Regions from separate parts of the Streptomyces sp. NPDC059455 genome, predicted to be linked through region 2. Evidence: riboswitches for the same ligand, from Rfam matches in the RefSeq annotation. Region 2 holds a riboswitch; each other region holds the start of a gene.
The links. A riboswitch is a leader RNA that binds a small molecule or an ion and turns the genes downstream of it on or off. The one in region 2 is predicted to bind S-adenosylmethionine.
Positions count from the first base shown of each region.

Region 1 (7,489 bases), on a different contig from region 2:
TACGCCCGCGCCGCCGCGCCCGGCTCCTCCTGCGGCTGTACGACGCACCACGACACCCCCCTCACCTGGCGCGCCTTCGCCCGCGCCGCCGCGGTCCTCGCGGGCGGGGTCGCGGCGGCCCTGGCCCAGCAGCCCTGGTGGACCGCGGCGGCCCGCCGTCCGGCCGCGGCGCTGTGCCTGGTCCTGGCCGCGGCGGCCCTCTCCGCCGATCCCGACCGCCGCTGGCGGATGCCGCTGCGCCGACTGCGGCTGCGGATCACCGGGCATCCGCTCGCCGCGACCGGAGCGCGGACGGCGGTCCCGGTCGCCGCGACCGTCGAACTGCTGGAGCGCTCGCGCGCCTGGCAGAGCGTCTCCCGCGTGGTGCGCTCCGCGCTGCTGGACCACTGGGACGACGGCGGCTGGCGCATCCTGCAGTTCGCCGGGGTGTACGGGGGCGGCCCGGCCGCGAGGCCCGTGCTGGTGCTCTTCGCGATGGACGCCGGGGCCAGCCTGGACACGGTGCGCGAGCCCGCCGTCCGGGTCAGCGTCATCGACGCGGACAGCGGGGCCCCGGTCATGGCCACGGCGTGAGGCCCGCCGAGCGGGCACCGACGGCGGTCCGGGCATCGCACAGGTGTTCCGGGGGGAGTCCCGGCGGAGCGCCCGGCGGAACGTCACCACCCCGAGTAGCCTGGGCGGCACTGCCCAGATCGAGCCGGTGGCGCGAGTAGGGGAGCGGGTATGTCCGAGAATCGGTCCGCGTCCGGCTCCCGAGGGCCCAGGTCCTGGTCCTGGTGGCGGCGGCTGGAGGACGCGTTCGACCGGTCCGCGATCGGACGCGGATGGCGCCGGGGCAGCGAATTCGAGCTGCTGCACCGCGCGATGGGCTTCGCCGCCCTGGGCTTTCTCACCCTGGTGCCCCTGCTGATCGTGGTCGCCGCGGCCGATCCGGTGAACCGGCTCGGCTTCGCCCAGTGGCTGGCCGAGGGTCTCGGGCTCACCTCGACCTCACGGGACGAGGTGCAGCGGCTGTTCGCCCCGCCCAAGCAGGCGCTGGAGTCCACCACCGCCTTCGGTCTGGCCACGCTGGCCATCTTCGGACTGCGCTTCGGCACGGTGCTCCAGGTCGGCTACGAGAAGGTGTGGGAGCTGCCGGCCGGCCGCTGGCACACCGTCTGGCGCCATCTGGTGTGGCTCGTGGTGCTGATCTGCTATCTGCTGCTCTCCGCCCATCTGGAGCCCGGCCTCTCCCGGGTGCTGGTGGCGGTGGTGGGCACGGTGCTGTTCTTCTGGTGGTCACAGCGGCTGTTGCTCGGCGGGCGGATCAGCTGGGGCGCCCTGCTGCCCGGCGCGCTGGCCACCAGCATCGGGCTGCTGGGGCTGCGGGTCTTCTCCCAGCTGGTGTTCTCCCCGCTGATCGCCTCCAGCACGGTCTCCTACGGCCCGGTCGGCACCGTCCTGGTCGTCCAGTCCTGGCTGGTGGGCGTCGGCTATGTGGTCTTCGGCGGTGCGCTCGTCGGGCGGGTGGTGCACGAGGACTATCTGCGGATGGTGGCATGGCGCCGCAAGCGGCGCCGCGACCGGGCCAAGGCGGCCGATCCGCCGGTGTGACGCCTCGGCCCGCACGCCACACGGACACACAGGCGTTCCGGCCCCGGTCGGCCTGACCCCCGAAACGCCGTCGCCTCGGGCCGGGGCGCCTGGCATGCTGGCGGTGTGAATGGACCCGAGATCCGCGTCAGCCTCGCCCCTGAGCTGCGATTCTTCGCCGTTCCCGAGCGGCGCCGCGCCTGGACGGCTGTCATCACCGACGGCGTCTCCACCCTCGGCCATGTGGTCGAGTCGCTCGGGGTGCCGCTCACCGAGGTCGGCAGGCTGCTGGTGAACGGTGAGGAGGCCGCCGTCTCGCATGTGCCGGGCGCGGGGGAGACCGTGGAGGTTCAGCCGGTCGTCCGCCCGCAGCGGGTGCCGGGCGCGCCGCTGTGCTTCCTGCTCGATGTGCACCTGGGCACCCTCGCGCGGCGGCTGCGGCTGCTGGGCGTGGACGCGGCGTACGAGAGCGAGGACATCGGCGACCCCGAGCTGGCCGCGCGCTCCGCCGCCCAGCGCCGGGTGCTGCTCTCCCGCGACCGGGGGCTGCTGCGCCGCCGCGAGCTGTGGGCCGGGGCGTATGTCTACAGCGACCGACCCGATGAGCAACTGCGTGACATCCTCGGCCGGTTCACCCCGAGCCTGGCGCCCTGGACCCGCTGCACCGCCTGCAACGGGCCGCTGGAGGACGCCGACAAGGAGACGGTCCGGGAGGAGCTGCGGCACGGCACCCGGCGTACGTACGACGCCTTCGCGCGCTGCACGGTCTGTGCGCGGGTCTACTGGCGCGGTGCCCACCACGCCCGTCTGGAGGCCATCGTGGCCGGGGCGATGGGCGAGTTCGGCGACGCGCGGGCCACGCTGTCCTGAGCGCCGGGCCGTTCGTCGCGCCGCCGAGCGGCGCTAACGGCCGCAGCGGGGGCACTGGAAGCCATGTCCGCCCGCGGTGAGTCCCTTGCCGCCGGTGCCGTAGGGGATCAGGACCATCTGGAGCCGTCCGCAGGCGCAGCGGCTCCAGACCACGACGCCCTCGCTGGTGTTGTGCCGGGAAACGATGGTGTGCGTGTCGGTGTTCATGGCAGCAGGATGACGCCGGACGACCGTTGAGGTCCATTGCACGTTTTCCGGGTCGTATGTGCAAAATGATTTCATGATTGACCTGCGTCGGCTTCATATGCTCCGGGTGGTGCGCCAGCAGGGCACGGTCACCGCGGCCGCCGAGGCCCTGCACCTCACCCCGTCCGCGGTCTCCCACCACATGCGCGAGCTCGCGCGCGAACTCAAGGTCCCGCTCCTGGAGCCGCACGGCCGCGGCGTCCGGCTGACCCCGGCCGGGCACCTGCTCATCGAGCACGCCGACGTGCTGCTGGCCCGGTGGGAGGAGGCGCGGGCGGAGCTGGAGTCCTACGGGGCGGGCATGACCGGACCGCTGCGCATCGCGGGCTTCACCACCGCGATCAGCGGCCTGATCGCCCCCGCGGCCGGGCGGCTGCGACACAGCCACCCCGACCTGCTGGTGCGGGTGCGCGAGTGCGACACCGAGGAGAGCATGGACCTGCTGGTGGCGGGCGAGGTGGATCTCGCGGTCGTGGAACCCATCGAGGGCGGGCCGCCGCCGGATGACGCGCGGTTCGAGCAGAGCCCTCTGCTGGAGGAGCCGCACATCATGCTGGTGCCCGCCGACCACCGGCTGGCGGGGGCGGCGTCGGTGCGGCTGGAGGACGCGGCGGCCGAGGACTGGATCGTCGCCGACCCGGGCACCTGCGACCACGCCCAGCGGGTGCGGATGCTGTGCGCGGCGGCCGGGTTCTCGCCGCGGATCGTGCACGCCGCCACCCACTGGTCGGCGGTCTGGTCGCTGGTCGGGAACGGGCTGGGCGTCTCGCTGATCCCGCGGCTGGCCGAGGGCCCGGCGGGCCAGGCGGCGGCACGGGTGCCGGTGGCGGGCGAGAACATTCCGACACGGCGGATCCTCACCTGCGTGCGCCGGGGCAGCCGGCGGAACCCGCTGATCGACCTCGGGATGGAGGCGCTGGAAGAGGCGGTGCGCCACCACCAGAGCCTGGACGACTGGCCCCGATCCGCCGCCTGACGACACACCATGACGCCCTCTCAGGACACCTCGTCCTGGAGGGCCTCCGGAAGCGTGGTGTGGAAGGCCGGGTGGGCGTGCAGCCGTCGCACATAGGCGCGCAGCTGCCCATGGCGGGAGACCCGGTCGGCCGCGTCGGTGTCCAGGCGGAGCCGGTGCTCGGTGTCCAGCTGGACCAGGGCCACCCACAGGTCCACATCGGCGGCGGTCAGCTCCTCGCCCAGGGCGTACGGCGCGGCCGTCAGCCCGCGGTCGAGCCGGTCGAGGGCGGTCAGCAGCCGCTCCAGCGCCGCGTCCCGGCACTCCGCCTCGGCTGCCGTCCCGGCCTGCCGGGCGGCGTGGGTGATGTCCGCGTCGAGGAGGTCCCGGAGGGCGTCGATGTCCGTGGCGAGGGCCGCCGGGCGCAGCCGGGGGCGTCCGGTCCCGCTGTCGTCGCTCAGATGGCCGGCGAGGTCGCGCAGGATGTCGGGCGTGTGATTGCTGACGACACGTCCGGTCCAGCGGTCGCACAGCGCGGGCGCGTCCACCGGTCCGCTGTAGCGGTGCCAGGTGGCCTCGTAGGCCCCGCGCAGTGCGGCGTACGCCTCGGGGGTGTCGTCCGGGAGCCCGACGAGGGTGGTGGCCACGGTGTCCCGCAGCCCGAGCAGATCGAGGGTGATGGAGACGCGCAGTGAGAGCGGACAGCTCGCGGAGAGGTAGAGCCGGTAGCGATGCGGCACCGGGTAGAAGCCACCGGCGAGGTCGACGCCGATGCGGCTGCGGAAGCGGTGCGGTGGCGCGGGCGGGGCGATCCGGGGGCGGGGCGAGCAGGGGTCGGGGTCGAGAAGAGCGGCAGGACCTGAACTGACCGGAAACGTCTCGGACATGGCTCTCCAAGGCAGTGACGGAAGCCCCGGCCACCGCCGGTCCGGGCGGCGCCGATGGCACGACGGAAGGGAAGCCCGCGTGGGGCACCCGCCGGGACGGTGCCGGGACACACCCGACCCCCGGCGCGCGGGACCGCGCTCGGTGACCGTGTCGACTCGCGCCGACTCAGAGAGCTGGACTGGAGGCGCTGCAGATGCGCAGCAGATCGATGTGCAGCCGCCTGGTCAGGAGGCGGAGCCGGCGGAGCGGGGACAACGGCCGGGGACGCCGACGGGCGCCGTCCCCGTGGCTGTCGGTCCTGGACATCTCCACCGATCCCATCATCGGGGGCTCGCGAGGCAGCGAGACCGCGCTTGTCCCGTCCACGCCGACGGAACCTGGTCGTCACCCGGGGGCACCCCGTCGCGGGAGAAGGGTTGCCTGTCAACGAGCCGGGGCCGATGACCCACCTGAGCGGGGGTTCCGCACGGTGGGCGCTGACAATCGTGACCGTCCCTGACAGTGTCGTCGCGCTCCGCGAGGGCGTCAACCCATGCCGGAGTGGCCAACACCGGCCGACGGTACGGCGGATGCACGGCGCCCTGGCGCGATCGGCTCGGAGATGGCGCGATCGGCTCGGAGATGGCGCGACCGGCTCAGCGGAACTGCCGGTCCGGGCCGCCGGTGTCCCGCTCGATGAGGACCATGGCCGCGTCGTCCGCCAGCCGTCCCTCGGCGTGCCGGACCAGGGCGTGGCGCAGCCCGTCCAGGTACTCGGACGGGGTGGCGCCGTCCAGCGCCTCCATGGTCCGGTGCAGCGGAAAGAACTCGTTGTCGTTGTTGCGGGCCTCGAGCACCCCGTCGGTGTGCAGCAACAGCCGGTCACCGGACCGGAACGGAAAGGTCTCGACGCCTATCGCGGAAGGGCCGAGGAACTCCTCGAGGCCGAGCGGCGGCAGCGGGCGCGCCGGGTCCAGGGAGCGCACCTCGCGCTCGCGCATCACCAGGGGCGGCGGATGGCCGCGGTTGATCAGCTGGACCAGCGAATCGTCCGTCACCTGGGCGAGGAGCACGGTGACGAACTGCTCCTCGAGCTCCTGCGGGTCCTGTAGCTGGGAGCGGTCCAGCAGCTCGTACTCGCGCGCCAGCGCGGCCGCACAGCGGTGCATCACCTCGGCGAGGTCCTGCTCGTAGTGCACCGCCTCCCGGAAGGCACCCACGACGGCCGCGGCGGACCGCACCGCGGCCAGCCCCTTTCCCCGCACATCGCCGACGATCAGCCGCACTCCGTAGCGGGTGCACATCGCCTCGTAGAGGTCCCCGCCGATCTGCGCACCGCGCTCGGCCGCCAGATAGACGCTGGCGGTGTTCACCACGCCCATCCGGGCGGGCAGCGGCCGCAGCACCACGTTCTGGGACACCTCGGCGATCCGGCGGATATGGGCCAGCTCGCGGTCCCGGCGCACCCGCACCGCGCTGGTCACCACGCTCGCCACCGCCACTACCAGCAGGGCCAGCAGATTCGTGTACAGCTGCGGGGTGCCCCAGGCGTCGTTGTGGATGGCGGTGATCGCGCTGACCACGCCCGCCAGCACCGCCACCCCGGCGGTGCCGACCGGCCCCATGGTCACCGCCGCCAGCGCCGGAGCCGGGGAGAGCAGGGGGCCGGTGTAGAGGGTGTGCGCGGGGGAGAGCTCGATGCCGAGTACCGCCGCGAGGACCAGGAACGGCAGACACCGAGTGATCGCGAACAACGTCTGGCTGCGACCGCTCACCCCTGGGGCGGCACGCTTGAATCGCATAATTCGGTACTTTATCCGATGAAGAACCTCGAATGGGGGTGTTTTCCACAACGCGACGGAGGCCCCGGGCGTAGCCTGACGCTATGCCCGAGCTTCCGGACGTCGAGGGGTTCCGGCGGACGCTGGCCTCCTGCGCGCAGGGCCACCGCGTCGAGCGGGCGGAGGTGGCCGATCCGGGGGTGCTGCACGGGGTGACCGCGCAGCGGCTGAAGCGCGACCTCAAGGGCCGCCGCTTCGCGGCACCGCGCCGCCACGGCAAGTGGCTGATCGCCCCCACCGACGGGCCCACGGTCGTGCTTCACTTCGGCATGACCGGGCGGCTGGTCTGCGGGGCGGACTCCGAACCGGCGGGCCGGTTCCAGCGCGTCGCCTTCGACCTCGACGACGGTCACCGCCTCGGCTACGAGGACCAGCGCAAACTCCAGGGCATCTGGCTCGCCGCCACCGACGACGACATCGACCGGATCATCGGCGATCAGGGCCCGGACGCGCTCTCGCTGGGCCGGGCCGATCTGGACCGGCTGCTGGAGGGGCGGCGCGGACGCGTCAAGGCCACCCTGACCGACCAGGCCGTGATCGCCGGACTCGGCAATCTGCTCGGCGACGAGATCCTGTGGCACTCCCGGATCCATCCGCGGCGGCCGGTGAACGCGCTGACCGACGGCGAACGCGATCGCCTCCACAGCGCGCTGCGCCAAGTGCTGCGCGCCTCGGTGCGGGCGGGGCGGGTGCCGGACGACCCGGACTGGCTCACCGGGCGGCGTGACGACCCGGATCCGCACTGCCCCCGCTGCGGCGATCCGCTGCGCCGCGGCCGGATCGCGGGGCGGACCAGCCTGTGGTGCCCCCACTGCCAGCGGGAGGACGCCTGACGGCCGACCGGGCCCCCGTACCTCGACAGCGCCCCAGTGCCTCGACCGCGCCACCCGCGTCCCGCCCGCCTCTCCCGACGTGGCCGGTGGTCAGGAGATGTAGGCCGTGTAGGACATCACATCGCCCGCCTTCACCCGGTACTCGGGATCGTCCCGGGTGAACGTCTCCTCGATGTCCAGCACCTTGCCGTCGTCCGGGTCGAGGACGATCAGGTAACGGCTCCCGGGGGTGCCGGTGAACCGGAATCCCTGTCCCTCCCGGCCGAGCCGGTCGGTGACTCTACCCGCCGGGCGAAGCCCCTCGA
Region 1 is NZ_JBHYVB010000021.1:47,806-55,294, forward strand. Features, by position in the region: gene ACFXB5_RS10320 (MauE/DoxX family redox-associated membrane protein) at 1-573, shown strand, start outside; gene ACFXB5_RS10325 (ribonuclease BN) at 724-1,593, shown strand; gene ACFXB5_RS10330 (Mut7-C RNAse domain-containing protein) at 1,699-2,442, shown strand; gene ACFXB5_RS10335 (hypothetical protein) at 2,476-2,649, opposite strand; gene ACFXB5_RS10340 (LysR family transcriptional regulator) at 2,723-3,664, shown strand; gene ACFXB5_RS10345 (glutathione S-transferase C-terminal domain-containing protein) at 3,685-4,530, opposite strand; SAM riboswitch class IV at 4,876-5,022, opposite strand; gene ACFXB5_RS10350 (PP2C family protein-serine/threonine phosphatase) at 5,167-6,312, opposite strand; gene ACFXB5_RS10355 (Fpg/Nei family DNA glycosylase) at 6,396-7,184, shown strand; gene ACFXB5_RS10360 (CU044_5270 family protein) at 7,275-7,489, opposite strand, start outside.
Region 1: linked by a shared signal. The riboswitch ahead of ACFXB5_RS10345 (glutathione S-transferase C-terminal domain-containing protein) and the one ahead of thrC (threonine synthase) in region 2 are both predicted to bind S-adenosylmethionine.

Region 2 (7,489 bases):
TCGCCCCGTCCGGTTATCCCCGGACGGGGCGATGTCAAAGGTGAGAAGGGGGACGCGGGGTCAGCAGCCGCCCGCGACCGCCGGGATGATCGAGATCCCGGCGCCGTCCGGGGTCGCCGTGGCCAGGCCGTCGGCGAAGCGAACGTCGTCGTCGTTGACGTAGACGTTGACGAAGCGGCGGAGCTTGCCGGTGTCGTCCAGGACGCGGGCCGAGATGCCCGCGTGGTTCTTCTCCAGGTCCGCCAGGACCTCGGCGAGGGTCGCGCCCTCGGCCGGGACCTCGGCCTGGCCGCCGGTGTAGGTGCGGAGGATGGTCGGGATTCGGACGTTGACGCTCATGCGAGGCCAGCCTCTCGGAACGAGTCAAGGGTGGGGCGGATGATGGCAGAGGGACCCGTGGTGGGGGCAACCGCGTCGAGGGTCTTGAGGCCGTCGCCGGTGTTGAGCACGACGGTCGTCAGGGACGGGTCGAGCAGACCGTCCTCGATCAGCTTCTTGGTCACGCCGACGGTCACGCCGCCCGCTGTCTCCGCGAAGATCCCCTCGGTGCGGGCCAGCAGCTTGATGGCGTCGACGATCTGCTCGTCGTTCACGTCCTCCACCGCGCCGCCCGTACGGCGGGCGATGTCCAGGACGTACGGGCCGTCCGCGGGGTTGCCGATCGCCAGCGACTTGGCGATGGTCCGCGGCTTCTGCGGCCGGACGACGTCGTGGCCGGCCTTGAAGGCGGCGGAGACCGGGGAGCAGCCCTCGGCCTGGGCGCCGAAGATCTTGTAGGGCCTGTCCTCGACCAGACCGATCGCGATCAGCTCCTTCAGCCCCTTGTCGATCTTGGTGAGCTGGGAGCCCGAGGCGATCGGGACGACGATCTGGTCCGGCAGCCGCCAGCCGAGCTGCTCGCAGATCTCGTACGCCAGGGTCTTGGAGCCCTCGCCGTAGTACGGCCGCAGATTGACGTTGACGAAGCCCCAGCCCTCGCCCGCCGGGTCGCCGATCAGCTCGCTGCAGAAGCGGTTGACGTCGTCGTAGGTGCCCTCGATGCCGACCAGCTCACCGCCGTAGACGGCGGCCATGACGACCTTGCCCGCCTCCAGGTCGTGCGGGATGAAGACGCAGGAGCGGAAGCCCGCGCGGGCGGCCGCGGCGCCCACCGCGCCGGCGAGGTTACCGGTGGAGGAGCAGGAGAGGGTGGTGAAGCCGAAGGTGCGGGCGGCCTGGACGGCGATGGCGACGACCCGGTCCTTGAAGGAGTGGGTCGGGTTCCCGGAGTCGTCCTTGATGTGCAGCTCACCGGTGACGCCGAGCTCACGGGCGAGGTTGTCGGCCTTGACCAGCTGGGTGAAGCCGGGGTTCAGGCTCGGCAGATCCGCCACGTCCGCCGGGACGGGCAACAGCGGGGCGTAGCGCCAGATGCTGTTCGGACCGGCCTCGATCCGCCGACGGAGCCCCTCCGGGTCGCCGGCCGGAAGCTCGTACGCGACCTCGAGGGGCCCGAAACAGGCCTCACACGCGAAGATCGGACCCAGCTCGAACCGCTCACCGCACTCCCGGCAGGACAATGCGATGGCGGGGCCGAAGGCACCGGAGGCGGAGGGAGTGGTTGAGCTTTCTACTGACTGCACAGCCATGGATGGCGAGGCCCTTTCTCCTCATCTTCCTCGCGACGCATTTCGCCACGAGACGGAATTGGCACCTTCCCGAGCTGGGAGCCTCGCTGCGGAATGCGAGATCAGCTGGAGGGTTGCCGGGGCTTCAACGGGCCGTTCCCTCTGCCCCTCTGGATGAGCGGTATGGCACCGGGCGGACCCGGGCGTTTGTTGACACGAGCGTCATCGGTACGTCGGTAAACATCGAGGTCGACCCCGACATACGACGGCCACGTGCGTTGTTCAAGACTGTAACCGAAGGCCCGGATGGTTGAGCTAGCCGTCCGATGCGCGAGATGGATCACAGCGATCACAACAGGCCCGATCACAACAGGGGAGACACACAGGTGCTGGATGAGGTGGAGCGGTGGCTGAAGCGCCGCTCCTGGTCTGCCGACGACCGTCCGCTGGATCGCCTGCTGGCCGCGAAGCGGGCCGCGGCGACGACGGTGAGCGTGGTCCTGCCCGCCCTGAACGAGGAGGCCACGGTCGGCGAGATCGCCGACACGATCCGGCGTGAGCTGATGGGCGAGGCGGTGCCGCTGGTGGACGAGCTGGTGGTGCTGGACTCCGGTTCCACGGACCGCACCGCCGAGGTCGCCGCGGCGGCGGGCGCCACCGTGGTCCCCCGCGACTCGCTGCTGCCCCGGCTGCCCGCGCTGCCCGGCAAGGGCGAGGTGCTGTGGCGGTCTCTGCTCGCCACGAGCGGCGACATCGTCTGCTTCATCGACGCCGACCTGCGGGAATTCGAACCGCGCTTTGTCTCGGGAATCGTCGGTCCGCTGCTGACCGACCCCACGCTGGAGCTGGTCAAGGGCATGTACGACCGCCCGCTCGGCGAGGTGGCGGGCCAGGGCGGCCGGGTCACCGAGCTGGTCGCCCGCCCGCTGCTGAATCTGCACTGGCCCCAGCTGGCCGGATTCGTCCAGCCGCTGGGCGGGGAGTATGCGGCGCGCCGCTCGCTGCTGGAGCGGCTGCCCTTCCCGGTCGGCTACGGCGTCGAGCTGGGACTGCTGGTGGACGCGCTGCACACAGTGGGGCTCGACGCGCTCGGCCAGGTGGACATCGGGGTGCGCAAACACCGCCACCAGGACGGGCAGGCGCTCGGCCGGATGGCGGCCGCGATCTACCGCACCGCACAGCTGCGGCTGGCCCGGGGCCACCTGGTGCGGCCGCGGCTGACCCAGTTCGACCGGGGCGAGAACGGCTTCGAGCCGCGCACCACGGCCGTGGACACCGAGGAGCGGCCGCCGATGATCGAGATCCCGGAGTACACGGCGCGGCGCGCGGCGTGACGCCGGGCCGGCGGCTCGGCGGGTCAGCGGCTCAGCGGCTCGGCGCTCGCGGAGGGATTGCGTCTTGGCGCCCTCGGCTCGGCGCTCGCGGAGGGACAGCGCCTTGGCGCCGCGCCCACGGCTCGGCGCTCCACGGAGGGATTGGTGTCTTGGCGCTTACGTGGCCGGAACCGGAATAGCACCTACGGGGCAAGAAACCGTACGTACGTTTGCGCGGGGCCGCGCCTGGCTAGGCTCGCGACATGGCAGTTCCGCGCACCGCCCCGATCCTGGTCGCGTCCAACCGCGGCCCGGTCTCGTACACCCTGGACGAGGACGGCTCGCTCACCGCCCGGCGCGGCGGTGGCGGGCTGGTCTCCGGGCTCAGCGCGATCGGCCCGGACGCGAACGCGGTGTGGGTGTGCGCGGCGCTCGGGGAGGGCGACCGCGAGGCGGCCCGGCGGGCCGGGGACAGCCATCTGAACCCCGGTGACACCGCCGGCCAGCAGGTGCGGATGCTCGACATCGCGCCGGACGTCTTCGCCGCCGCGTACAACGGCGTCGCCAATTCGGTGCTGTGGTTCGTCCACCATCTGCTCTACCAGACCCCGGTCGAGCCGGTCTTCGACGCGGAGTTCGCCGAGCAGTGGGCGGCCTACGAGAGCTATAACGCGGCCTTCGCGGACGCGCTCGCCCAGGAGGCGGTGGACGAGGCCGTCGTCCTGGTGCAGGACTATCACCTGGCGCTGGTGCCCGCGATGCTCCGCGAGCGCCGCCCCGATCTGCGGATCGGTCACTTCTCCCACACCCCCTGGGCCCCGCCGGACTACTACCGGCTGCTGCCGGACGACGTCGCGGCGGGTGTGCTGCGCGGCATCCTCGGCGGCGACCGCGCCGCGTTCCTCACCGAGCGCTGGGCCAATACCTTCGCCGACTGCTGCGCGGCGGTGCTGGGCGCGGAGATCGTCCGGGACGGTGACGGCAACGAGGACGGCCACGGTGACGGCATGGCGACGGCCGTGCGCTTCGAGGGCCGGGAGACCCGGCTGGGCGTCCACGGCCTGGGCGCCGACGCGGACTTCCTGCGGGAGCGGTCGCGCCGGGCCGATGTGGACGAACGGCTGAGCACTCTGCGGGCGCAGATCGGGCCGGGCCGGAAGTCGATCGTCCGGGTGGACCGCACCGAGCTGTCCAAGAACATCGTGCGCGGGCTGCTGGCCTACCGGCGGCTGCTGGAGACCCGCCCCGAGTGGCGCGAGCGCGTGGTGCACGTCGCCTTCGCCTACCCCTCGCGCCAGGACCTCGCGGTCTACCGCGACTACACCGAGCGGGTGCGGCGGATCGCGGGCGAGATCAACGAGGAGTACGGCACGGAGGGCTGGACCCCGGTCGCCCTGCATGTGAAGGACGACTTCGCCCGGTCCCTCGCGGCCTACCGGCTGGCGGACGTGGCCCTGGTCAACCCCATCCGGGACGGGATGAACCTGGTGGCCAAGGAGGTCCCGGTGGTCTCCGAGCGGGGCTGCGTGCTGGTGCTGTCGCGGGAGGCGGGCGCGTACGCCGAGCTGGGCGAGGACGCGCTGGTGGTGAACCCGTACGACGTGGAGGGCACGGCCCGCGCGCTGCACGAGGCCCTGCGCATGAGCGACGGCGAGCGCGCGGACCGCACGAAGCGGCTCGCCGCCGCGGCGACCGCGCTACCGCCACAGGCATGGTTCCTGGCGCAGCTGCGGGCGCTGTAGACCGGCGCTGTCCGGGTACAGCGCTGCGGACCGGCGCTGTCCGGGTACAGCGCTGCGGACCGGCGCCGTCCGGGTACAGCGCTGCGGACCGGCGCCGTCCGGGTACAGCGCTGCGGACCGGCGCCGTCCGGGTAGCAGCCGCCGTCCCGCCGCGCCCTACGCGGCTTCGCCGCTGACCGCCGCGGCCAGGGCCGACAGCAGGTCCACCACGCCCGCCGGGCCGTCGACCACCAGGTCGGCCCGCTTGGCGAGCTCGGTCACCTCCGTGCTGCCGCTGCACACCAGTACCCCCGGCACGCCCTCCTCCCGCAGCCGCTCCACCGCCGCGAACGCGGCCAGGTCACCCAGGTCGTCGCCCGCGTAGAGCACGGCTTCCGCGCCCGTCCGCCGTACGTAGTCGGTGAGCGCGACGCCCTTGTCCATGCCCGGCGGGCGCAGCTCCAGCACGAAGCGGCCGGGCTCGACGATCAGCCCATGACGCTCGGCGAGGGCGTGCAGCGGCGCGCGCAGCCGCTCGAACGTGGCCTGGGGGTCCTCGGCGCGGCGGGTGTGGACGGCGACGGCGCGGCCCTTGTCCTCGATCCAGGTGCCGCGCGAGGCGCCGTGCTCCTCGAGGACGGCGGGGAGTTCGGCCTGGACGGCGGCGACGCCGGGGTGCGGTTCGGGCGCCTGGACCTCGCCGCTGCCCGCGTCCCAGCGTTCCGCGCCGTAGAGGCCGAGGACGACGAGCCCGTCCAGCCCCTCGGCCCCGGCGAACCCGCCGTACCGTACGGCGATCTCGGCCGGGCGTCCGGTGATCACCGCGACGGAGCGGATCCCCGGGGCCAGCCGGGAGAGCGCGGGGACGGCGCCGGGGTGAGCGCGGGCCTGGTCGGGGTCGGGGACGATCTCGGCGAGGGTGCCGTCGAAGTCGAGTCCGACGACGGCGCGTCCGGGCCGTTCGAGGAGGGCTGCGAGGCCCTCACGGCCGGCGGAGGTGGTGGGTACGGGGACGGGGTGACTTCCCATAGCGCTGCCCATGGCGGTGACCCTACCGGGCCCGGCGGCACGGCGGGCTTCGCCCGAGCGTCCCCCGGGTGAACGCGCCGCGGGCGCCCGCCCGGTGAACGCCCCGGGCGCCCGCCCGGTGAACGCGCCGCGGGTGTCCCGCCGTGCACGACCGCACGGCCGCACGGCCGCACGACCGCACGACCGCACGACCGCCGCATCGGTGAACGCCACACGACCGTCCCACGGGTCGACGGCTCGGCCGTCCCGCCGACGATGCGCGTCAGCGCCGTTCGCGGCGCTCGTCCCTGATCCGGCGCAGCCGGTTGACGGTCACCGGGTCGTGCTCCAGGGCCCTGGGGTCGTCCAGCAGTGCGTTCAGCAACTGGTAGTAGCGGGTCGGGGAGAGGCCCAACCGCTCCCGTATCGCCCGCTCCTTGGCGCCGGGGCCCGGCCAGCCGCGCCGCTCGACGGCGAGCACGGCCAGGTCTCGCTCCGACAGCCCGGCATCCGGGCCCGGATCCTGATCCCGCTCCCGCCTCTGATCCCGCCCTTGGTCCCGCTCCCGCCCCTGGTCCCGCCCCTGGTCTCGCTCCCGCCCCTGATCCCGCTCCCGCCCCTGGTCCTCGGCCTGATCCTGGTCCCCGGCCTGGTCGGCGGGGTCGTCGGAAGGGCCGGGGCCGGGCGTGTCCACTGTCATGCCCCCGCATTCTCCATGGCGTCGGCCTCCCGCTGGATCTGGCCCAGCACGCTCGCCGGGTCGCCGCCCTTGGCCACGGTCGAGCCGATCTTCTGCTTGATCAGCTTGCTGACCTCCGCCCAGGAGGTCTTGTCGGCCGGGTAGAACTCCGCGCTCTCCAGTTCGTCCAGGAACCGCCACAGCCGCTTGTACTCACGGTCGCCGAGCATCGTCTGCTCGACGGCGGTGGTCACCGGCAGCAGGTCGTACTCGGTGACGAAGTCCAGCACGTTGTCCTCGGTGTAGACGAAGTCGAGGAACTTCCCGATCTCCTTACGGTGGCCGTTCTGCTTGAAGGCCATCAGCCAGTCGGCGACGCCCATCGTCGACGGGGACTTGCCCCTGCGGCCGGGCAGCGGCGCGGTGCCGTACGTGATGCCGTGGCCGGACGCCTGCTGCATCAGGGTGGGGTGGCCGTTGAGCATGCCGACCTCGCCGCGGGCGAAGGCGTCGAAGGTGTCCTGCCGGTTGGTGCGGGCCGGGGAGCCGGGGCCGGTGAGGTCCGCGCCGACGAGTTCGTCCCGCAGCCATTCGAAGGCTTCGATGTTCTGGGTGGAGTCGATGGTGTAGCTGCCGTTGCCGTCGGTGTAGCCGCCACCGCCGCTGAGCATCCACATCATGGTCTCGGCCTGGCACTCCTCGGGGCCGAGCGGCAGCCCGTACGGGATCTTCACCCCATTGGCCTTGAGCCGGGTGGCCGCCTCCTTGAGCTCGTCCCAGCTGGTGGGGGCGGAGGATATCCCGGCCCGGTCGAAGAGCTTCTTGTTGTAGAAGAGCAGCCGGGCGCTGGCCACGAACGGCACCCCGTACTGCACCCGCCGCACCTCACCCGCATGGGCGATCGAGGTGATGAAACCGGCCTGGGTGGGGATGGAGAGCATCTCGTCGGCGCGGTAGAGCTTGCCCTGCGCGGCGTAGTCGGCGTACGCGCCGATCTGTGCGATGTCCGGGGCCTGACCGTCCTTGACCATCTCGGCCACCCGCCGGTCCACCTCGGTCCAGCTGTAGACCTTGACGTCGACCTTGAGGCCGCCGTTCTTGGCCTCGAAGGCGCGGGCCACCTTGTTCCAGTACTTCTGGGAGCTGTTGGCGGTGCTGTCG
Region 2 is NZ_JBHYVB010000014.1:31,581-39,069, reverse strand. Features, by position in the region: gene ACFXB5_RS07155 (MoaD/ThiS family protein) at 61-339, opposite strand; gene thrC (threonine synthase) at 336-1,628, opposite strand; SAM riboswitch class I at 1,647-1,788, opposite strand; gene ACFXB5_RS07145 (glucosyl-3-phosphoglycerate synthase) at 1,994-2,941, shown strand; gene ACFXB5_RS07140 (trehalose-6-phosphate synthase) at 3,184-4,662, shown strand; gene otsB (trehalose-phosphatase) at 4,819-5,682, opposite strand; gene ACFXB5_RS07130 (DUF3263 domain-containing protein) at 5,933-6,151, opposite strand; gene ACFXB5_RS07125 (extracellular solute-binding protein) at 6,346-7,489, opposite strand, start outside.

Region 3 (7,489 bases), on a different contig from region 2:
GGCACTGGAAGATCTCGTCCTTGATCTGCCGGCAGACGCCCATCCCGCCCGCGGGCGCCGACTCACCGTCCAGCACACAGGCGTCGATGCCGCCCTCCTCCAGCGCCGAGAGAACGGCCGGGAGGGTGGCGCACTCCAGGAACTCCACCGGGGGTACATCGGCGGCGGGCCGGCGCCCGGCCGCCAGGCGCACCTGCTCGCGGGTGCTCACGTCATCGCTGTAGACCAGCACCGTCGCGGTGGGCCGCATCATGTCCTCCGGGCGAAGTAAGTGATCTGCCGGGCTCCTGAGGCGGATGCTACTCCCGTACAGCCGTCCGGAGGAGGGGGCGTACGGATCTCTCCCTCCTTCGAGGGACTGTCCGGAACAGCCCCGACGAGCAGGGTCGATGTCCTTGACGCGGCCCTTGACACTCCGAACGGGACCCCCGGGAGTGAGTGCTGGATAAGCGACCGACATAATGTCGGTCGTGGCGACAGCAACGACAGTAGAAACCGGGCACGCGCACCCGTCGGTCAACCGGCCGAACCTCACCAGCGTCGGAACCATCATCTGGCTGAGTTCCGAGCTGATGTTCTTCGCGGCCCTCTTCGCGATGTACTTCACCCTGCGATCGGTGACCGGAGCCGAGCACTGGAAGGAAATGGCGTCCTCGCTGAACTTCCCGTTCTCGGCGACGAACACCACGATCCTGGTGCTCTCCTCCCTCACCTGCCAGCTCGGCGTCTTCGCCGCCGAGCGCGGCGACGTGAAGAAGCTGCGCTCCTGGTTCGTGATCACCTTCATCATGGGCGCGATCTTCATCGGCGGTCAGATCTTCGAATACACCGAGCTGGTCAAGAAGGACGGGCTTTCGCTCTCCTCCGACCCCTACGGCTCGGTGTTCTACCTGACCACCGGCTTCCACGGCATGCATGTGACGGGCGGCCTGATCGCCTTCCTGCTTGTCCTGGGCAGGACGTACGCGGCCAAGAGGTTCACCCACCAGCAGGCGACGGCGGCCATCGTCGTGTCCTATTACTGGCACTTCGTCGATGTCGTCTGGATCGGCCTCTTCGCCACGATCTACATGATCAAGTAAGCCGGTCACCGCACCGGAATCACGTCCTTAACAGCATCGACGCAGAAGATCCTGACACCGGGGTAATCCGTGAAAAAGCTCTCCGCACGACGGCGCCATCCGCTGGCTGCGCTCGTCGTCCTACTCTTCGCGCTGGCGGTCACTGGGGGGCTGTACGCCGCGTTTTCGCCGAGCGAGGCGAAGGCCGACGACAGCTCCGCCCAGTCCCTCGCCATCGAGGAGGGCAAGAAGCTCTACGCCGTCGGCTGCGCCAGCTGCCATGGCACGGGCGGTCAGGGGACCTCTGACGGCCCGAGCCTGGTCGGCGTCGGCTCCGCCGCCGTGGACTTCCAGGTCGGCACCGGCCGTATGCCGGCGCAGCAGCCGGGCGCCCAGATGCCGAAGAAGAAGAAGGTCTACTCGGACGCCGAGACCGAGCAGCTCGCGGCCTACATCGCGTCGCTCGGTGCGGGTCCGGTGACGCCCACCAAGGGCGAGTACAGCCCGGACGGCGCGGACGTCGCGAAGGGCGGGGAGCTCTTCCGTACGAACTGCGCGCAGTGCCACAACTTCGCCGGTAAGGGCGGTGCCCTCACCAACGGCAAGTACGCGCCGGCTCTCGACGGGGTCAGCCCCAAGCATCTCTACGAGGCCATGCAGACCGGCCCGCAGAACATGCCCTCCTTCCCCGACACCGTGATGCCGGAGAAGAACAAGCAGGACATCATCGCCTACCTCGACACGGTCAACAGCGACAAGAGCAAGACCCCCGGGGGTCTTGAGCTCGGTGGGCTCGGCCCGGTGAGCGAGGGTCTGTTCGGCTGGGTCTTCGGCATGGGCGCGATGATCGTCCTCACCATCTGGGTCGCCGCCCGGACCGCAAAGGCCAAGAAGTCATGAGTAGCCACGAGATTTCAGAAGCAGAAGACAAGCTGCCGGAAGCGCGGGGGGCCGAGAGTGCCGTAAGGCCGGCCGAGGACCCGTTCGCCGACCCGGGGCTGCCCCCGCACGAGCACCGTATGCAGGACATCGACGAGCGGGCCGCGAGGCGCTCCGAGCGCACCGTCGCCCTGCTCTTCACGGTCTCGATGCTGGCCACGATCGCCTTCATCGCCGCGTATGTGGCACTCCCGGTCGACAGGTACATCTACGTCTTCCCGATCGGGCACATCAGCGCGCTGAACTTCGCGCTGGGGCTGACGCTCGGCATCGCGCTGTTCACCATCGGCGCGGGCGCGGTCCACTGGGCCCGCACCCTGATGTCCGATGTGGAGGTCGCCGACGAGCGCCACCCCATCGAGGCCAGCCCCGAGGTCAAGTCGAAGGTCCTCGAGGACTTCGCCACCGGCGCCAAGGAGTCCGGCTTCGGCCGGCGCAAGCTGGCCCGCAACACCCTCTTCGGCGCGCTCGCGCTGGTGCCGCTCTCCGGCATCGTGCTGCTGCGGGACCTCGGTCCGCTGCCGGGCACCAAGCTCCGGCACACCAAGTGGGCCAAGGGCAAGCGGCTGATGAACTACAACACCATGCAGCCGCTGCGCCCCGAGGACATCGCCGTCGGCTCGCTCACCTTCGCCATGCCCGAGGGCATGAGCGAGGAGCAGCACGACTTCCAGACGGAGATCGCCAAGGCCGCCCTGATGCTGGTCCGGCTGCAGCCGGAGAACATCAAGGACAAGCGCGAACTGGACTGGTCGCACGAGGGCATCGTCGCGTTCTCCAAGATCTGCACCCACGTCGGCTGCCCGATCAACCTCTATGAGCAGCAGACCCACCACGTCCTGTGCCCCTGCCACCAGTCGACCTTCGACCTCTCCGACGGTGGCCGAGTGATCTTCGGTCCGGCCGGTCACGCACTGCCGCAGCTGCGGATCAAGGCCAACGACCAGGGGTACCTCGAAGCCATGGGCGACTTCTCGGAGCCCGTCGGTCCTGCTTACTGGGAGCGCGGATGAGTACTTCAAGCGACAGCGCCGCGCAGCGCCGGGGCAAAGCGCCCGCGGGTGAGCGCGTCGCGGACTGGGCCGATGGCCGGCTGGGCATCTACAGCCTGGCCAAGGCCAATATGCGCAAGATCTTCCCGGACCACTGGTCCTTCATGCTGGGCGAGGTCTGCCTCTACAGCTTCATCGTCATCATCCTCACGGGTGTGTACCTGACGCTGTTCTTCCACCCCAGCATGTCGGAGGTCGTCTACGAGGGCCCGTACGTCCCGATGCAGGGCGTGCGGATGTCCGAGGCGTTCCAGTCGACCCTCGACATCAGCTTCGAGGTGCGGGGCGGTCTGCTGATCCGGCAGATCCACCACTGGGCCGCGCTGGTCTTCCTCGCCGGCATGTTCACGCACATGATGCGCGTGTTCTTCACCGGTGCGTTCCGCAAGCCGCGTGAGATCAACTGGCTGTTCGGCTTCCTGCTGTTCTTCCTCGGCATGCTGACCGGCTTCACCGGCTACTCGCTCCCCGACGACCTGCTCTCCGGCACCGGTCTGCGGTTCATCGAGGGTGTGTTCCTGTCGATCCCGGTGGTCGGCACCTACATCTCGATGTTCGTCTTCGGCGGCGAGTTCCCCGGCACCGACCTCATCGCGAGGCTCTACCCGGTCCATGTCCTGCTGCTGCCGGGCATCATGCTCGGCCTGCTGGTGGCGCACCTGATCCTGGTCTTCTACCACAAGCACACGCAGTACCCCGGGGCCGGAAAGACCGAGAAGAACGTCGTCGGCATGCCTCTGCTGCCGGTCTACATGGCCAAGGCGGGCGGCTTCTTCTTCCTGGTCTTCGGTGTGATCGCGGTCCTCTCCGCGGTCGCGACCATCAACCCGATCTGGACCATCGGCCCCTACCGGCCCGACCAGGTGTCCACCGGCGCCCAGCCCGACTGGTACATGGGCTTCGCCGAGGGTCTGGTCCGTGTGATGCCCGGCTGGGAGATCAACGCCTGGGGCCACACGCTCGTCCTGGGCGTGTTCATCCCGATCGTGCTCTTCCCGCTGGTCCTGTTCGCGATCGGGCTCTACCCGTTCATCGAGTCCTGGATCACCGGCGACAAGCGTGAGCACCACATCCTGGACCGCCCGCGCAACGCCCCGACCCGTACGGCCTTCGGTGTCGCCTGGCTGACCGCGTACTTCGTGATGCTGATCGGTGGCGGTAACGACCTGTGGGCCACCCACTTCCACCTGTCGATCAACTCGATCACGTGGTTCGTGCGGATCGGCTTCTTCGTCGGCCCGGTCCTGGCGTTCATCGCCACCAAGCGGATCTGCCTCGGCCTCCAGCGGCGCGACAAGGACAAGGTGCTGCACGGCCGGGAGACCGGCATCATCAAGCGGCTGCCGCACGGTGAGTTCATCGAGGTCCACGAGCCGCTCTCGCAGGAGCAGCTGCACACGCTCACCCAGCACGACCAGCCCGAGCCCTACGAGATCGGCCCGGAGGTCGACGAGAACGGGGTCAAGCGGAAGATAAAGCGTTCCCAGAAGCTCCGTTCGAAGCTCTCCAAGGGCTATTACGGCGGGGACAACGTCATTCCGAAGCCGACCCGGGAGGAGCACCACGAGATCACCAGTGGCCACGGCCACCACTGATCTCCCGGTACCCCTTCAGCGACCGGTTTCTTCATACAGCGACGCCACAGACCAGGGCCCCGGCCGTGCGGCCGATAGGCTTGCGACGGGCCGCTGAAGTGCGCGGACCCCTTCCCTGCCCACCCCCACGGATCCAGGAGCGGACCATGGACGTTGTGACCCCCGCCGGAGGCGACAGCACCGCGACGGCCCGAACCTGGCCGGACGTACTGAGCTCGCTGATCGCCGGCCGGGACCTCGATGCCGACGACACCGCATGGGCCATGGACCGGATCATGCGGGGCGAGGCCACCGACGCCCAGATCGCCGGTTTCGCGATCGCGCTGCGCGCCAAGGGCGAGACGGTCTCCGAGGTGGCCGGTCTGGTACGGGCCATGTACGAGCACGCCCGGGTGATCGAGGTGCCCGGGGAGACCGTGGACATCGTGGGCACCGGCGGCGACCGCGCCAGGACCGTCAACATCTCCACCATGTCCGCGCTGGTCGTCGCCGGTACCGGCGCACGGGTGGTCAAGCACGGCAACCGCGCCGCGTCCTCCGCCAGCGGCGCCTCCGATGTGCTGGAGAAACTCGGCGTCAATCTGGACATCACCCCCGAGCGGGTGGTCGAGGTCGCGGAGGAGGCGGGGATCACCTTCTGCTTCGCGGTGAAGTTCCACCCGTCGCTGCGGCATGTCGCCTCGGCCCGCCGCGAGCTGGGCGTCGCCACCCCGTTCAACCTGCTCGGCCCGCTGACCAACCCGGCGAGGGTCACCTGCCAGGCGACCGGGGTCGCCGACGCCCGTATGGCGCCCATCATCGCCGGGGTGCTGGCCGAGCGCGGCTCCTCCGCGCTGGTCGTCCGGGGCGACGACGGGCTGGACGAGCTCACCGTGACCACGACCTCCCAGGTGTGGGAGGTCCGGGACGGCGTCGTGCGCCAGGAGACGTTCGACCCCCGGGACGTGGGCGTCGAGCGGGCCCCCGTGGAGGCCCTGCGGGGCGCGGACGCCTCGTACAACGCCGATGTGGCCCGCCGGCTGCTGGCGGGCGAGCGGGGCCCGGTCCGGGACGCGGTGCTGCTGAACTCGGCGGCGGCGCTGGTGGCGCTCGAGCGGGAGCCGGGCGACAAGCCCCTGACGGACCGGATCGGGGAGGGTGCGGCGCGGGCCGCCGAGTCGATCGACTCGGGCGCGGCGCGCGACGTCCTGGAACGGTGGGTCCGGGCCACCCACGCCTAGGGGGCCGGCGGGTCCTGGCTCCGCCGGGTGGTCCGCCGGACACCCCCTTACGCGGGACCCTTACGGCGCTCATGCCCTGTCCGGGATGCGGACAGGGCATGAGCGCCGGCGCCCGACATGGCATACTCCTGCCCAGGTCACGAGCGACAGCGACTACGGCCCCGGCCCGCTGTCCGGCAACCCTCCGTCCGTGGCGGGGTGCCCCGGGTGATGACCAGGCCGCCAGGCAGCGAGGCCGGCGGCAAGCGCGGACCCCTCGCACTAGGGGTCCTGGTGGTCGAGGGAGTTCTTCCGTGATGCAGCGAATGCGTTAGGGCCGAGCGGCCCCGTCTCTCCTCATGTGCTCCGCGCGGTGCGGCCGTGCGTCGAGCGATTTTCCGCGCCCTTACGGCCGGCTCGCCGCCGCCGTTTCGGTGCGCGTCACGCATTCCTTCGCCCCCTTAGGGAGACTTCGCCATGTCCGCGCGCCCTGCTGCCACCGCCACCGCTTCCACCACCGCTGTCGCCGCCTGTGAACCGCTGCCCGTGCTGGGCGGCGATGTCCTGGTTCCCCTCGTCACTGGTGGCGAGGTGACCTACGCGGCGCTCGACTACGCCGCCAGCGCCCCCGCGCTGCGGCGGGTCTGGGACGACATCGCCGCGTACGCGCCCTACTACGGCAGCGTGCACCGCGGGGCGGGCTACCTCTCGCAGCTGTCCACCGACCTCTTCGAGAACAGCCGTAAGGACGTCGCCGCATTCCTGGGCTGCCGCGAGGACGACCAAGTCGTCTTCACCCGCTCCACCACCGATTCGCTCAACCTCCTGGCCGCCGTGGCACCCCGGGGCACCGAGGTCTTCGTCTTCGAGACCGAGCACCACGCCTCGCTGCTGCCGTGGGAGCAGCGGGAGGACGTCACCGTCCGCTACCTCAGCGCCCCGCGCTCCCCGCGGCAGGCGGTGGAGACGCTGGAGAAGGCGCTCGCGGGGCGCGCCGAGGGCCCGGCGCTGGTGTGCGTGACCGGCGCGTCCAATGTCACCGGCGAGCTGTGGCCGGTGCGGGAGCTGGCCGAGGCCGCGCACGACCACGGCGCCCGTATCGTCCTGGACGCCGCGCAGCTGGCCCCGCACCACCCCGTGGACATCGCGGAGGCGGACGTCGACTGGGTGGCTTTCTCCGGGCACAAGCTGTACGCGCCCTTCGGGGCCGGGGTGCTGGCCGGGCGGGCGGACTGGCTGCGGGAGGCCCGGCCGTACCTGGCGGGCGGCGGCGCCAGCCGTAAGGTGACGCGCAGGGACGACGGCGGCGTCGACGTCGAGTGGCACACCACCGCCGCCCGGCACGAGGCGGGCTCGCCGAACGTCATCGGCGTCTACGCGATCGCGTCGGCGTGCAAGGCGCTGACCGAGGCCGGTTTCGCGGGCCTGGTCGCCCGTGAGCGGCAGCTGATCGAGAAGGTGCGGGCGGGGCTGGCCGAGGTGCCCGAGGTGCGGGTGCTCTCGCTGTTCGGCGATGACGCGCCCCGGGTCGGCGTGCTGTCGTTCGTGGTGGAGGGCTGGAACAGCTCCCACTTCGCGGCGGCGCTCTCCGCGGAGTACGGCATCGGCGTACGCGACGGGCTGTTCTGCGCCCATCCGCTGGT
Region 3 is NZ_JBHYVB010000247.1:790-8,278, reverse strand. Features, by position in the region: gene ACFXB5_RS47025 (hypothetical protein) at 1-250, opposite strand, end outside; gene ACFXB5_RS47020 (heme-copper oxidase subunit III) at 462-1,082, shown strand; gene ACFXB5_RS47015 (c-type cytochrome) at 1,152-1,961, shown strand; gene ACFXB5_RS47010 (Rieske 2Fe-2S domain-containing protein) at 1,958-3,013, shown strand; gene ACFXB5_RS47005 (cytochrome bc complex cytochrome b subunit) at 3,010-4,647, shown strand; gene trpD (anthranilate phosphoribosyltransferase) at 4,794-5,867, shown strand; SAM riboswitch class IV at 6,003-6,121, shown strand; gene ACFXB5_RS46995 (aminotransferase class V-fold PLP-dependent enzyme) at 6,324-7,489, shown strand, end outside.
Region 3: linked by a shared signal. The riboswitch ahead of ACFXB5_RS46995 (aminotransferase class V-fold PLP-dependent enzyme) and the one ahead of thrC (threonine synthase) in region 2 are both predicted to bind S-adenosylmethionine.